Regions from separate parts of the Enterobacter cloacae complex sp. IR5418 genome, predicted to be linked through region 1. Evidence: predicted binding sites of a transcription regulator. Region 1 holds the regulator's gene; the other holds the start of a gene.
The links. The regulator PhoB, encoded in region 1, activates phosphate uptake and scavenging genes when phosphate is short. The targets are predictions, from matches to a motif close to CTGTCATAAAACTGNCNNAT.
Positions count from the first base shown of each region.

Region 1 (8,196 bases):
CGGCATCTCAGCCAGCTTCTGGCGAAGTTCAGCCATGCGCGCTGCCTGGGCAGCAAGCTGATTTTTATCGCGACTCAGTTGCGCAAAATGCGCCCGCCAGCCGGCAATTTCCTGCCCCCACTGACGAAAACGATCGTGTTCGGTGAGCCACTGCGTCAGTGCCGTGTGCTCTGTCTGCAACTGTTCACGATTGCGTAGCGCACCGTTACGGATACGCGAGCGCTGCGCCGCTCTGTCGAGTAAGCGAGTATTTACTTCAACAATTCGCGCTGTTGTCTGCGCAAGGCGGGTGGTCTGCTCCTGCTGATGCTCCCACAGGGGACGTAGCTGGGCGGCGGGCTGTGCCAGCTGGAGCTTCGCCAGTTGGGGCGCGGCGTCCGTCAGTGCCTGTTGCACCTGCTGCTGCGAAGCGGCTGCGCGCTGCTGTTCACGTATCAGTTCGTCGTTACGCGTAATCCACTGAAAATCTTTCTGTTGGCTCTGCTGCTGTGCCAGCAGGATTTTCTCTTCGTCAGTAAGTGCCTGCAAACGTTGCTGCAAGTGCTGCTGCTGTTCCTCACTCAGCAGCACAACGCCTGCGGCCTGTGCTTCGCACCTCTCCAGCGCGTTGCGTGCCACTTTGTGTTTTTCAAAAACCATGGCGGAAATCTGGCCGTAAATTTCCGTCCCGGTCAGTTCTTCCAGCAGTTCTGCGCGATCGCCCGGTTTAGCATTCAGGAAGGCGGCAAACTGCCCCTGGGAGAGCAACATCGAACGGGTAAAGCGACCGTAGTCCAGCCCGGTCAGCGCGGCGGTTTGTTCCAGCTTATCCGTGACCTTATCCGCCAGGATTTTTCCATCCTCACAGCGGGCCAGCTCCACGCGCGGTGCCTGTAAGTTCCCGTCCGGCTGGTTGCGGGCGCGGTTCTGGCTCCAGAAAGCGCGATATGCCACGCCTTTCACCTCAAACTCCACCTCTGCCAGACACTCTGCGGTATCGCGCGTCATCAGGTCGTTTTGCGCCTGGGAGACCTTATTCAGACGCGGCGTTTCGTGGTACAGCGCCAGGCAGATGGCGTCGAGCAGCGTGGTTTTCCCCGCGCCGGTGGCGCCAGTGATGGCAAACAGCCCGTTGCTGGCGAACGGCTCCGCGGTGAAATCAATTTTCCACTCGCCTTTGAGCGAGTTCAGGTTTTTCAGACGCAGGCTCAGAATTTTCATGCGTTTTCTTCCTCGTCATTGAGGGCGTGCAGCGTCTGAATAAACAGCTCGTTCAGCCTGACGCGTCTGGCGTCGTCCATCTCTTCATGCGCCAGCCGCCGCTCGAATACCTCTTCTGCCCGAAGTTCACTTAGCGTTTCACGTTGGGCGCTCAGCAGAATTTTCTCGCGCTGTTCGCGGCTGCGGCGCACCAGCAGCACCTCTACCGGCAAATCTTCGGTCAGCGCCTGAATTTTTCGCTGCATATCATGCAGGTACTCATCAGTGGTGATTTCAATATCCAGCCAGACTGGCGGATCAAGCTCTGCGCCGCGCCATTGCTCAAGCTGTTCCGTAATCGCGGCAAGATCGCCTTTCAGCACCGCCAGCGGCTGGGTGACCGGCACCTCCAGCGTCTCGACGGCGCTGAGTTTGCCGTCGGTGAAGCTCACCAGATGCACGGACTTGGCCTTACCGGTTTCATCGAAACTGAGCGGAACAGGGGAGCCACAGTAGCGGATATGCTCGCAGCCGCCGATGACCTGCGCCCGGTGGATATGCCCGAGAGCAATGTAGTCGGCGGGCGGGAAGTTCTGCGCCGGAAACGCGTCCAGCGTACCGATATAGATCTCGCGCACCGCGTCACTCTTACTGGCCCCGACGGTGGTGAGGTGTCCGGTGGCAATGATCGGAATGGCCTGTTCGCCGCGCAGGGCACAGGCTTGCGTATGCTGCTGGTGATAATAGTGGGTGATGGCCTGCAACAGATGCTGCTGTTTTTCGCTGCCGGACAGACCGGCCTGGCTTTGCACGATATCGCGCGGGCGTAAAAACGGGATTGGGCACAGCACCGCGCCCGGCGTGCCGTCGCGTTTTTTCAGGATCTGCGGCGCGTGTCCGGCGCTGGCCACCACGGTGGTATTGAGGAACGCCAGAATGTCGCGGGATTCATTCAGCGTCGCCACGGAGTCATGGTTTCCGGCGACAATCACCAGGTGACAACCGGTTTGCTGGAGGTTGACCACAAAACGGTTGTACAGCTCACGCGCATAGCTCGGCGGCGATCCGGTATCGAAAATGTCGCCCGCCACAATAATTGCGTCCACCTCATGAGCCTGAGCCGTCTCCAGCAGCCAGTTCAGGAACGCGTCATGTTCCGCGGCGCGGCTTTTGCTGTAAAAATTTTGACCCAGGTGCCAGTCTGAGGTGTGAAGTATGCGCATAAGAGATCCGTGGCAATAATAAGAAAGCAGGATTATAAACTTTCGGGGAACGGAAAATAACCGCTGTAATAAAACAACAGTTTGCCATTTATAGTGGTAATGTTTTTCATAAATCTGTCATAAATCTGACGCATAATGACGCCGCATCACAGACTTGTAACTTAAATACGATAAGACAGGGCAAAGTATGGCGAGACGTATTCTGGTCGTAGAAGATGAAGCTCCGATCCGTGAAATGGTGTGCTTCGTGCTTGAACAAAATGGCTTCCAGCCGGTTGAAGCGGAAGATTATGACAGCGCGGTGAATCAGCTGAATGAACCCTGGCCCGATCTGATCCTGCTGGACTGGATGCTGCCTGGCGGTTCCGGATTGCAGTTTATCAAGCATATCAAACGCGAGGCGATGACCCGCGATATCCCGGTGGTGATGCTCACGGCGCGCGGCGAGGAAGAGGATCGCGTGCGCGGTCTGGAAACCGGCGCGGACGATTACATCACCAAACCGTTCTCCCCGAAAGAGCTGGTGGCGCGTATTAAAGCCGTGATGCGCCGAATTTCACCGATGGCGGTGGAAGAGGTGATTGAGATGCAGGGTCTGAGTCTGGATCCCACTTCACACCGGGTCATGACCGGTGAAAACCCCCTCGATATGGGGCCAACCGAATTTAAACTCCTGCACTTCTTTATGACACACCCGGAGCGCGTTTACAGCCGCGAACAGTTGCTGAATAACGTCTGGGGAACTAACGTCTATGTCGAAGACCGAACGGTTGACGTCCATATTCGCCGCCTGCGTAAAGCACTGGAACTGAGCGGCCACGATCGCATGGTACAGACGGTCCGCGGCACGGGTTATCGTTTCTCGACCCGTTTCTGAACAATGACAGGAGTGTGACGCGTGCTGGAACGTCTGTCATGGAAAAGGCTCGTCTTTGAACTGATCTTATGTTGTATTCCGGCCCTCATTCTGGGGGCTATTTTTGGCTATCTGCCGTGGTTTTTACTGGTGGCCGTGACGGGATTGCTCGTCTGGCATTTCTGGAATTTACTGCGTCTCTCCTGGTGGCTATGGGTCGACAGAAGTATGACCCCCCCGCCGGGAAGCGGAAGCTGGGAACCGCTACTCTACGGCCTGCACCAGATGCAGATGCGTAATAAAAAGCGCCGTCGCGAGCTGGGAAGCCTGATCAAACGCTTTCGCAGCGGTGCGGAGTCGCTGCCGGATGCGGTGATCCTGACAACAGAAGAAGGGACGATCTTCTGGTGTAATGGCCTCGCACAACAGCTGCTGGGCCTGCGCTGGCCGGATGATAATGGCCAGAACATCCTGAACCTTCTGCGTTATCCCGAGTTCACGCTGTATCTGAAAAAGCGGGATTTTTCCCGCCCGCACAACCTTAAGCTCAATAACGGTCGCCATCTGGAAATCCGCGTGATGCCCTACAGCGATCGCCAGTGGCTGATGGTGGCACGTGACGTTACCCAGATGCACCAGCTTGAGGGCGCTCGCCGCAACTTCTTTGCTAACGTCAGCCACGAGCTGCGTACGCCATTGACGGTGCTTCAGGGCTACCTGGAGATGATGCAGGAGCAAACGCTTGAGGGGGCGCCGCGTGAGAAAGCGCTGCATACCATGCGTGAGCAGACGTTCCGCATGGAAGGGCTGGTTAAACAACTGCTGACGCTTTCAAAAATTGAGGCCGCCCCGTCGCTGGCGCTAAATGACATCATTGATGTGCCGATGATGTTGCGGGTGGTGGAGCGCGAAGCCCAAACGCTGAGTCATAATCAGCACACGCTGGCTTTTGACGTTGATAACACGCTGAAAGTGCTGGGCAGTGAAGATGAGTTGCGGAGCGCTATCTCAAACCTGGTCTATAACGCCGTGAATCATACCCCGAAAGGGACGCATATTACGGTGCGCTGGCAGCATACCCTGGCGGGGGCTGAGTTTAGCGTCGAGGACAACGGGCCGGGGATTGGGCCTGAACACCTTCCGCGTCTCACCGAACGGTTCTACCGGGTGGATAAGGCGCGCTCGCGGCAGACCGGCGGGAGCGGACTGGGGCTGGCTATCGTGAAGCATGCCGTCAGCCACCACGAAAGCCGGCTCAATATCGAAAGTACCCTGGGTAAGGGCACGCGCTTTAGTTTCGTTATCCCGGAACGATTAATTGCCAAAAAGCGCGCCTGACGGCGAGTGTGTCAGGCTACCTTTCCACGGGCCAGCGATTGCTGGCCCGTTTGCTTTGCAGTCAAGCGAAACGCGAATGAATATTATACGGCTGGTGCTTTTTTGTTCGCATGATTAGCCATGAGTTTTTCTTATATATGGCATATAATGTTGGTCTGCATTTTCATGCTGGCATATTGTTCTGGTTTTACGATCCCTTCTTGCCTTTAAACGTTATAAGCGTTTAAATTGCCCCCCATATACTGTCAGACCGACTGTATTTGCGTGGTAAATCGAAAAACTATTCTTCGCCACGCCAGGACGGGAGCATATCCCGCTGAAATTGAGCAAATTTTCCGCTGTATCGTCCCGTCAGGGATGGCGAAAATCTCAACGTTTTCAACACCACATCCACAGGCAGTAAGGTTTTATGACCCATCACTTGAAATCGCGTGACATTATCGCGCTGGGCTTTATGACATTTGCGCTGTTCGTTGGCGCAGGCAACATCATTTTCCCTCCAATGGTTGGCTTACAGGCGGGTGAACACGTCTGGACAGCTGCGTTTGGCTTCCTGCTTACTGCCGTGGGCCTGCCGGTACTGACCGTTATCGCGCTGGCGAAAGTCGGTGGCGGTGTGGACAGCCTCAGCACCCCGATTGGCAAAGTGGCTGGCGTGCTGCTGGCTACCGTCTGCTATCTGGCCGTTGGCCCGCTGTTCGCGACCCCGCGTACGGCGACCGTCTCCTTTGAAGTGGGTATCGCCCCGCTGACCGGTGACGGCGCGATGCCGCTGTTTATTTACAGCCTCATTTACTTCGCCATCGTGATTCTGGTTTCTCTCTATCCGGGTAAACTGCTGGATACCGTAGGTAACTTCCTGGCGCCGCTGAAAATTGTAGCGCTGATTGTGCTGGCCGTTGCGGCCATCGTCTGGCCTGCGGGTCCGATCAGCACCGCGATGGACGCCTACCAGAACGCCGCGTTCTCAAACGGTTTCGTGAACGGTTATCTGACGATGGATACGCTGGGTGCGATGGTGTTTGGTATCGTTATCGTTAACGCCGCGCGTTCCCGCGGTGTGACCGAAGCGCGTCTGCTGACCCGCTACACCATCTGGGCTGGCCTGATGGCCGGTGTCGGCCTGACGCTGCTGTATCTGGCGCTGTTCCGTCTGGGTTCAGATAGCGCAACGCTGGTTGATCAGAGCGCAAACGGCGCGGCGATCCTGCATGCTTACGTGCAGCACACCTTTGGTGGTGCAGGCAGCATGCTGCTGGCGGCACTGATTTTCCTGGCCTGTCTGGTGACGGCGGTGGGCCTGACCTGCGCCTGCGCGGAGTTCTTCGCCCAGTATCTGCCGCTCTCTTACCGCACGCTGGTGTTTATTCTCGGCATCTTCTCCATGGCGGTGTCAAACCTCGGTCTGAGCCACCTGATTCAGGTGTCAATTCCGGTGCTGACGGCGATCTACCCGCCGTGTATCGTGCTGGTAGTGCTGAGCTTCACCCGTCCGTGGTGGCATAACTCGACGCGAATTATTGCGCCAGCCATGTTTATCAGCCTGATTTTTGGTATCCTTGACGGGATCAAAGCATCAGCATTCGCAGACATCCTGCCAGCCTGGACACAGCGTCTGCCGCTGTCCGAGCAGGGCCTGGCCTGGCTGATGCCTTCCGTTGTAGCGCTGGTTCTGGCCATTATCTGGGACCGTGCGGCCGGGCGTCAGGTGGCAACCAACGCCCATTAATCAACGGCAACAAATTGTTTAACCACGGGGCTTAAGGCCCCGTGGTTTTTTGTTTTTTTCGTGTTGAATGGCAAGATTTTAATGGAAAGCACTAACAAACTTAAACGTGGATTGAGCACCCGTCACATCCGCTTTATGGCGCTGGGCTCGGCTATCGGCACCGGTCTTTTTTATGGCTCGGCAGATGCCATCAAAATGGCCGGTCCAAGCGTTCTGCTGGCCTACATCATCGGCGGCGCTGCGGCCTATATCATCATGCGCGCCCTCGGCGAAATGTCGGTTCACAACCCGTCTGCCAGCTCCTTCTCCCGCTACGCGCAGGAAAACCTCGGCCCGCTGGCCGGGTTTATCACCGGCTGGACCTACTGCTTCGAAATCCTGATTGTCGCCATTGCCGATGTGACGGCGTTTGGCATCTACATGGGGGTCTGGTTCCCCGCCGTGCCGCACTGGATCTGGGTGCTGAGCGTGGTGCTGATCATCTGCGCCGTTAACCTGATGAGCGTGAAGGTGTTTGGTGAGCTGGAGTTCTGGTTCTCCTTCTTTAAAGTCGCGACCATTATCATCATGATCCTCGCAGGTTTCGGCATTATCATCTGGGGTATCGGCAACGGCGGTCAGCCAACCGGCATCCATAACCTGTGGAGCAACGGCGGTTTCTTCAGCAACGGCTGGCTCGGGATGGTCATGTCGCTCCAGATGGTCATGTTCGCCTACGGCGGTATTGAGATTATCGGCATCACCGCCGGGGAAGCGAAAGATCCGGAGAAGTCTATTCCGCGCGCCATCAACTCAGTGCCGATGCGTATTCTGGTGTTCTATGTGGGCACGCTGTTTGTGATTATGTCCATCTATCCGTGGAACCAGGTGGGCACCAACGGCAGCCCGTTTGTGCTGACCTTCCAGCATATGGGCATTGCGTTTGCTGCCAGCATTCTCAACTTTGTGGTGCTGACCGCCTCGCTGTCGGCCATCAACAGTGACGTGTTCGGCGTGGGCCGCATGCTGCACGGCATGGCGGAGCAGGGCAGTGCCCCGAAGGTGTTTGCCAAAACTTCGCGTCGCGGCACCCCGTGGGTAACGGTGGTGGTGATGACCGTGGCGCTGCTATTCTCGGTTTACCTGAACTACATCATGCCGGAGAACGTCTTCCTGGTGATCGCGTCGCTGGCGACCTTCGCCACCGTGTGGGTGTGGATCATGATCCTGCTGTCGCAGATTGCGTTCCGTCGCCGCCTGTCGCCAGAAGAGGCCAAAGCGCTGAAGTTTAAGGTGCCGGGTGGGGTGGCAACGACCATTGTCGGCCTCATCTTCCTGGTCTTCATCATTGGCCTGATTGGCTACCACCCGGATACCCGTATCTCCCTGTACGTGGGCTTCGCGTGGATCGTCCTGCTGCTGGTGGGCTGGATGTTTAAATGTCGCCGCGACCGTCAGCTGGCGGAAGCGCAGTAAGGTAAAAATGCCGGGTGGCGCTGCGCTTACCCGGCCTACACTCCCTTTTGACCTGGAAAAAATCTCCTCCTCCGTTCTCCTCCCCCAATAATCCCGAACACGATGAGCTATCTTTAATCACCCTGTGGCAAGGTGACGTCAATTTCATCAAAGGGGATTCGTGATGTTAAACGCCTGGCACCTTCCGGTTGCCCCATTTGTTAAGCAAAACAAAGACAACCTTGTGATTACGCTCTGGCTGGCAGGGGACAACCAGCCTGAACGTGTGACCCTGCGCGCTGAAGTGGATAACGAAGAAACGTCGCTGAAAATGCATAAAGTGCGCAGCCAGCCGCAGGCGGGCGTCACGGCGTGGCGGGTGAATATCGACCTGTGCAGCGGACAGCCGCGCCGTCGCTACAGCTTCAAACTGCTGT
Region 1 is NZ_JBMKHS010000002.1:32,156-40,351, forward strand. It holds gene sbcC (exonuclease subunit SbcC) at 1-1,200, opposite strand, end outside; gene sbcD (exonuclease subunit SbcD) at 1,197-2,402, opposite strand; gene phoB (phosphate response regulator transcription factor PhoB) at 2,590-3,279, shown strand; gene phoR (phosphate regulon sensor histidine kinase PhoR) at 3,301-4,596, shown strand; gene brnQ (branched-chain amino acid transporter carrier protein BrnQ) at 5,006-6,325, shown strand; gene proY (proline-specific permease ProY) at 6,407-7,780, shown strand; gene malZ (maltodextrin glucosidase) at 7,944-8,196, shown strand, end outside.

Region 2 (8,196 bases), on a different contig from region 1:
GCTGGTGACGCCGACAAACACAATCTCTTCACCGGGCCACATTTCGCCGATGCGATGGATAACCGTAAGGCGCCCGAGCGGCCAGCGGCCTCGCGCCTCTTCGACAATGGCCGCCAGCGATTTCTCGGTCATCCCCGGATAGTGCTCCAGCGTCAGCGCTTTTACGCTGTCGCCGAGATTATGATTACGCACTTTCCCGGTAAACGTCACGACCGCGCCGTCTTCGTCGCGCCCGGCCAGCCACTCATATTCCGTGCCCACGTTAAAACGCTCATGGCCGACCAGAATTCGGGTTTCCGTCATCTTAACCCCCTGTGACCGGCGGGAAGAAGGCCACTTCGTCCCCTTCAGCCAGCGGGTGGTTCAGCTCCACCAGCGTCTGATTCACCGCGGCCAGCAGTTTGCTTTCGTCCAGCGCCAGCGCCCAGCGGTCGCCTTGCGCCGCCAGATGCGCACGCAGGGCGGCGACATTTTCAAAAGTGCCGTCCAGCGTCAGGCTGTCGGTATTGACCAGCTCGCGGACCTGGGCAAAAAAGAGCACCTTAATCATGGCTTTCCACCTTAAAATCGCCGGATTTGCCGCCGCTTTTTGCCAGCAGACGCACCGGGCCAATCACCATATCTTTCTGCACCGCTTTACACATATCGTAGATGGTCAGCGCCGCCACGGAGGCCGCCGTCAACGCCTCCATCTCCACGCCGGTTTTCCCGGTTAAGCGACACAGGGATTCAATACGCACGAGGTTATGCTCCGGCTGTGCCTGCAAATTCACCTCTACCTTGCTGAGCATCAGCGGATGGCAGAGCGGGATTAAATCCCAGGTACGTTTGGCGGCCTGAATTCCGGCGATGCGCGCGGTGGCAAAAACATCCCCCTTGTGATGGCTGCCGTCGATGATCATCGCCAGCGTTTCGGGCAGCATGGTGACGAACGCTTCCGCGCGCGCCTCGCGCACCGTTTCGGCCTTGGCGGAGACATCCACCATATGCGCTTCGCCAGCGGCGTTAATGTGGGTCAGTTGTGACATAGCTTATTTCTTTAAATGGGGATGGAAATTACACGGACGGGTACGGGCATCCAGCTGCGGGGCAATAATGTTTTCCCACGCGGTGCGGCAGGCTTTGGTCGACCCCGGCATGGCGAAAATCAGCGTCCTGTTCGCCACCCCCGCGACGGCACGGGACTGAAGCGTAGAGGTGCCAATCTCTTCAAACGAGAGCATACGGAACACTTCGCCGAAGCCTTCCACTTCGCGATCGAACAGCGGGATCAGCGCTTCTGGCGCCTGGTCGCCTGCGGTAAAGCCGGTGCCGCCGGTGATCAGCACCACCTGGACGTCATCGCTCGCAATCCACTGTGAGACCTGAGCGCGAATGGCGTAACGGTTCTCTTTGACGATCGCTTTATCAACGATCTGGTGTCCGGCTTCGTGTGCCGCCTCGCGCAGCCAGTGGCCGGAGGTATCATCCTCTTCACCACGACGATCGGAAACGGTAAGAATAGCAATGCGTGTCGGGATAAATTCCGCGCTTACCTGACTCATCTTCTGGTTCCTTCTAAAGCCTGATTACCCGCCGATATAGGACAGGTTCTGAGTAATGCCGGTGTTGCCCTGATGCAGGAAATGGGTCTGTTTTTTGTGCGTCAGGGCCTCGGAAATGCGGGCTTCAAGCGCCTCCTGCTGGGCGTCGTCTTCCAGCAAATCGCGCAGATCGACGCCGCCATCCCCGAACAGGCAGAGGTGCAGCTTGCCGACGGAGGAGACGCGCAGGCGGTTGCAGCTGGCACAGAAATCTTTCTCATAGGGCATGATAAGCCCAATCTCACCTTCATAATCCGGGTGACAAAAGACCTGTGCCGGGCCATCGCTGCGCTGGCGGATCTGGTGGATCCAGCCGCGTTTCAGCAGCTCGTCGCGCAAGACCATGCCGGAGATGTGATGCCGACGGAACAGCTCGCTGCCCTCCCCGGTCTCCATCAGCTCAATGAAACGCAGTTGAATGCGCCGCGGTTTGATCCACGCCAGGAAAGTGTCCAGCTGATGGTGGTTCACATCACGCATCAACACGGTATTGACTTTGACCTTGTCGAAACCGGCGGTGAATGCGGCATCGATGCCGTCCATCACCTGGCGGAACTTGTCCTGGCCGGTAATGGCGTGGAACTGACGGGCGTCCAGGCTATCGACGCTGACGTTGATCGCCGTCAGCCCCGCATCGCGCCAGTTCGCCACGTCACGCGCCATGCGGTAACCGTTGGTGGTCACCGCAATCTGGCGGATACGTTCGTTTTCACGCACGGCGGCAATGATGTCAGGGAAATCACGACGCAGGGAGGGTTCGCCCCCGGTCAGACGCACTTTTTCCGTACCGAGTTCCGAAAACGCGCGCGTGACGCGGCGTACTTCATCCACGGAGAGAAAGCCGTTATTAGTGACGCTGCCCGGCTTGTAGCCATCGGGCAGGCAGTAGGTGCAACGGAAGTTGCACACGTCGGTAATAGACAGACGTAAGTAGAAAAACTTACGCGCGAAAGCATCAGTAAGTTGTGAAGCCATGTACACCTTTCCAGATCGGGAGGCACAGTCATTTCTTTCTGTACCCTGGTGGCAAAACCGCCACGGCCAGGGCGCCATATCTCTCGACACAGGCGCCAGGGCTAGAGTGTATGTTTTCAGTGTTGAAAACAGGGTTATGGCGATAGTAGCGTGGAAATCACCACTTCGCCATTATCGCTTTTCGCTATATAAATTTATATATAGCGGCGTTATCGTGCATTTTCACTACAGAATACGCATAAACAGCGCTTTCGCATTGATATACGTCATTATGGAAGGTAAGAGGCATCGTCTTTTAGGAGTAGTTGCGTTACTGTGACGCAAGCTAAACAGGATAAGGAATAGGTATGCGCAATCGCACTTTTGCGGATCTGGACCGCGTGGTCGCTCTTGGCGGAGGACACGGTCTGGGACGGGTTATGTCGTCGTTATCGTCACTCGGCTCACGCCTGACGGGCATCGTGACAACAACGGACAACGGCGGCTCAACCGGGCGGATCCGACGTGCTGAAGGCGGGATCGCCTGGGGTGACATGCGCAACTGTCTCAACCAGCTCATCACAGAGCCAAGCGTGGCTTCCGCGATGTTTGAGTATCGTTTTGGCGGGAATGGCGAACTTTCAGGCCATAACCTCGGAAATCTGATGTTAAAGGCGCTGGATCACCTGAGCGTGCGCCCTCTGGAAGCGATAAATTTAATTCGTAACCTGCTGAAGGTGGATGCGTTGCTGATCCCGATGTCCGAACAGCCGGTGGATTTAATGGCGATCGATGCTGAAGATCACGAAGTCTACGGCGAAGTTAACATCGACCAGCTTCTGCTGCCGCCAAAAGAGCTGATGACCTATCCCAGCGTACCCGCAACGCGTGAGGCGGTAGAGGCGATTGGCGAGGCCGATCTGATCCTGATTGGGCCGGGGAGTTTTTATACCAGCCTGATGCCGATCCTGCTGGTGAAAGAGCTGGCGCAGGCGCTACGCAGAACGCCCGCGCCCATGGTCTATATCGGTAATTTAGGCCGCGAACTCAGTCCGGCGGCGGCAAGCCTGTCGCTGGCGGACAAGCTGGACCTGATGGAACAGTACGTTGGTAAGAAAATTATCGATGGTGTCGTGGTCGGGCCGAAAGTGGATGTGTCGGGGATTGGCGATCGCGTGGTAGTACAGGAGCCGCTGGAAGCCAGCGATATTAAATATCGCCACGATCGCCACCTGCTGCGCGAGGCGCTGGAAAAGGCGATTCAGGCGTTGGGTTAGGTTCGCTCTGTGCGGCCTGATGCCCTCACCCCAGCCCTCTCCCACGGGGCTGAGGAATCCCCACAAATTAATGCGAGCAGTGAACCATCCCCTCGCCCCTTTGGGGAGAGGGTTAGGGTGAGGGGCACATACGGCGGTAGTGGTCATTCCGTTCACGTTATGTTCCTTGCTACTCTGTAAGCATATGACCGGTGAACGTGCCAGGGCGGCTCAATCGCCACCGCCCTGGCTACCCGGGCTACCGGCGGTAAATCGCCGCTTCGCGGTGCCCTCAGCTTATTCCTTCAGGCTATCGGGTCGGGCATGAGCCTGCATCCATGCAGGCCACGCCCTCTCGGCGCATCCCTGCGCCTCGCCCCGGCCTTACGGAAACGCTTCGGCGATTTACAGCCGGACCAGGACGTAGCTGCAAGCCATCGTTCATTCTGAAAGTCGCTTTATTGCTTCAGCTTAAAAATTACTGGGGATCCCTCAGCCCACGGGGAGAGGGGGAATACACGCCGCTTTACCTATGATGCCGCAATAAACAGATCCCGCAACTGATGCAGCTGATCGCGGATTTGCGCGGCCTCTTCGAACTCCAGATTCTGCGCATGCTGCATCATTTGCCCTTCCAGCTCGTGGATCTTCTGCTGCAACGCTTTCGGCGTCAGCGCGACGGTATCCTCTTCCACCACTGAACGGGCCTTGCCGCGGCCTTTCGCTTTGGTCTTCGCAATGTTCTGGCCCAGCGCCAGGATATCCACCACCTTCTTGTTCAGCCCTTGCGGCGTAATGCCGTGCTCTTCGTTGTAGCGCTGCTGCTTCTCGCGACGACGTTCCGTTTCGCCAATCGCTTTGGCCATCGACGGGGTGATTTTATCCCCGTACAGAATCGCCTTGCCGTTGACGTTACGCGCGGCGCGGCCAATGGTCTGGATCAGCGAGCGCTCGGAACGCAGGAAGCCCTCTTTGTCCGCGTCCAGAATCGCCACCAGCGACACCTCCGGCATATCCAGACCTTCTCGCAGAAGGTTGATACCCACCAGCACGTCGAACTCGCCCAGACGCAAATCGCGGATAATCTCCATACGCTCCACGGTATCGATATCCGAGTGCAGATACCGCACCTTCTCGCCGTGTTCCTCCAGATACTCGGTTAAATCTTCCGCCATACGTTTGGTGAGCGTGGTGACCAGCACGCGTTCGTTGATGGCGGAACGGGCACGTATTTCCGAGAGCAGATCGTCCACCTGCGTCGCCACCGGACGCACCTCGATAATCGGATCCAGCAGCCCGGTTGGACGCACCACCTGGTCCACCACGTCATCACCGGATTTTTCCAGCTCGTAGTTGCCCGGCGTCGCCGAGACGTAAATGGTCTGCGGGGCAAGCGCCTCAAATTCTTCAAACTTCATCGGACGGTTGTCCAGCGCTGAAGGCAGTCGGAACCCGTACTCCACCAGCGTCTCTTTACGCGCGCGGTCACCGCGGTACATCCCGCCGATCTGGGGGATCGTAACGTGGGATTCGTCGATCACCAGCAGGCCGTCCGCCGGAAGGTAGTCAAACAGCGTCGGCGGCGCTTCGCCCGGCCCGCGCCCGGAGAGGTAGCGCGAGTAGTTTTCGATGCCGGAGCAGTAGCCCAGCTCGTTCATCATCTCCAGATCGAACTGGGTGCGCTGGCTCAGGCGTTGCTCTTCCAGCAGCTTATTGTTCGCCAGCAGCACCTTGCGGCGGTCCGCCAGCTCGATTTTGATCTCCTCCATCGCCTGCACGATACGCTCGCGCGGCGTCACGTAGTGCGTTTTCGGGTAGATGGTGAAGCGCTGGATGACAGACTCAACGTGACCGGTCAACGGATCGAACAGCGACAGGCGTTCAACCTCTTCGTCGAACAGCTCCACGCGCAGCGCCATGTCGTCCGATTCCGCGGGGAAGATATCAATCACCTCGCCGCGCACGCGGAAGGTGCCGCGCTGGAACGCCTGATCGTTACGGGTGTACTGCAACTCCGCCAGGCGGCGCAAAATCGCACGCTGATCGATGATCATCCCCTGCGTCAGGTGCAGCATCATCTTGAGATAGAGATCCGGATCGCCCAGACCGTAGATCGCCGACACCGAGGCCACCACCACCACATCGCGGCGCTCAAGCAGCGCCTTGGTCGCCGACAAACGCATCTGCTCAATGTGTTCGTTCACCGAGGCATCTTTTTCGATAAACGTGTCGGAGCTGGGGACGTAGGCTTCCGGCTGGTAGTAGTCGTAGTAGGAGACAAAATATTCCACCGCGTTTTCCGGGAAGAACTCTTTCATTTCGCCATACAGCTGCGCCGCCAGCGTTTTGTTTGGCGCGAGAACCATGGTCGGACGCTGGAGATCGGCAATGACGTTGGCAATGGTGAAGGTTTTGCCCGAACCGGTTACCCCCAGCAGGGTCTGGTGCGCCAGCCCGTCTTCCAGCCCCTCTTCCAGGCGACGAATAGCCTCGGGCTGATCCCCGGAAGGACGGAAAGCAGAATTCAATTTGAACGGTTTACTCATGGGCGACGACCTGATGACAGAATAAGCGGCAGGTGAGTAATTTTACTCGTTGTGGCCAGGATTGCCAGTAAAAAACACTGGATGAAAAACCAGTAGCGTGTCAGGATATTTAGCGTAGCACAGAGCGGATTAGTGCGTTCGCGAGCCAAATTTCGACTGTGACAAAATAAAACACCAGCCTCAGGGGGTTATCCCCAGAACTATTACTTTTTTAACATTTGTCAAGGGCGGTTATGAAAGTTTTATGGCAACGGGTCTCGCCGGGGTTGAGGGAATTGCTTTTATCTAATTCGTTAAAAAATAAAGACTATTTCATAAAGCCTCGTTTCGCATCAATTTGGGCGTAAGCCGCGTATTCTCTCGCTTATCGCGTGTTTTCTAACTCTAATGCACAAGGTTATCCACAGGAATAGTGGATAACTGCTTCCAGCCCGTACAGCATGCACTCCAGCAAATTCCCGGTTTTTCCCACGAAGCGGCAGTAAAAAATTTTTATCACGCTTTTTTGCCTGGAAAACGTTCATTTTTTCATAAGCGACTGGCGAGATCTTAATCACAATTCTGTCATTTCCCCTGCACCACGATCCAACATGCCCGGCACCGGGAGTGTGCAATTCGAACAAACGTTCACCTTTTGATAGTGAGTTATTCCTAAAAAAAGCCTTTTTTTAATCATTATGAAGTTCCTGGCAGGCGTTTTGCAGATATCAGTCTGTGCATCACCCCCATACATTTTTAAGGAGAGAAAGATGTTGAGTCTGCGTGCTGTAAATCAGTTTTACGGAAGCCAACATACGCTATGGAACGTGAATATCGATTTCCCGCAGGGCGTCTGCACGGGCATTGTTGGCCTGCCTGGTATGGGTAAATCCACGCTCATGAACTGCATTACCGGAAAAGTGCCTGTCGAGAGCGGCACCATCATCTGGCATGAGGCTGGCGCGCCGCCGCGTAATTTGCTCAGCCCTGCGTCAGAACGCCTTGCGCCGCCAACAATAGGCTATGTCCCGCAGGATCGGCGGATATTTTCCCAGCTGACCGTCGATGAAAATCTGCATATCGCCATGCGGGCGACGGGGGAACCCGACCCGACATCAAAAAATGAGGTGTACGCCCTGTTTCCGGAGCTTTATCCGCTGCGGCAGATCCGTGCCTCTGCGCTGTCCCCTGACGACCAGTATCAGCTGGCCCTCGCCAGCGCGCTGGTTAATCGCCCGCGCGTGTTAATTCTGGATGAACCCATGTATGGCGCAGGGCAAGGTTTCGCCCGCAGGCTGGGGCAACTGCTGGTGCGGTTAAATCGGGAGCTGGGTATGACGGTGCTGTTAGCGGAGCAACAGCTGTCGTTTATCCGCCGGGTAGCGGATCGTTTCTGCATGCTTTATCGCGGGCGTAACGTGGCACAGGGCCACGTTAACGAGCTGGATGACGATCTTATTGCGCACTGGATGGCGCGGGACATACGGCGCTGAGGTCAAGATAGCGCCCGGTTTGCGCGTGCTCTGCGCCGTCGGCAAGCCACGGGATCTCGCCGAGAAACGGCGCAGGCAGTACCCGCTTCAGCGTCGCCAGATATTCAGCATGACGTTTTCCCGGCGACACCACGTCATTGGCAATCCACCCTGCCAGACGCAACCCGGCCTGCTGCACGGCCTGAGCGGTCAGCATGGCGTGGTTGATACAGCCAAGCTTCACGCCGACCACCAGAATGACCGGAAGCTGCTCGGCCTGCACCCAGTCAGCAAATGTCTGCTCGTCCGACAGCGGGGTAAACCAGCCACCGGCCCCCTCCACCAGCACCCAGTCGGCCTGGGTTTCCAGGTCGCGTAACCCGGAAGAGAGAACCGTAAAATCAAT
Region 2 is NZ_JBMKHS010000004.1:133,962-142,157, forward strand. It holds gene moaE (molybdopterin synthase catalytic subunit MoaE) at 1-303, opposite strand, end outside; gene moaD (molybdopterin synthase sulfur carrier subunit) at 305-550, opposite strand; gene moaC (cyclic pyranopterin monophosphate synthase MoaC) at 543-1,028, opposite strand; gene moaB (molybdenum cofactor biosynthesis protein B) at 1,032-1,544, opposite strand; gene moaA (GTP 3',8-cyclase MoaA) at 1,569-2,558, opposite strand; molybdenum cofactor riboswitch at 2,546-2,679, opposite strand; gene yvcK (uridine diphosphate-N-acetylglucosamine-binding protein YvcK) at 2,906-3,814, shown strand; gene uvrB (excinuclease ABC subunit UvrB) at 4,324-6,339, opposite strand; gene ACOTX7_RS05315 (ABC transporter ATP-binding protein) at 7,089-7,811, shown strand; gene bioD (dethiobiotin synthase) at 7,774-8,196, opposite strand, start outside.
Region 2: a site for PhoB is predicted at 6,571-6,590, ahead of uvrB (excinuclease ABC subunit UvrB). Genes of this name have one in related genera too.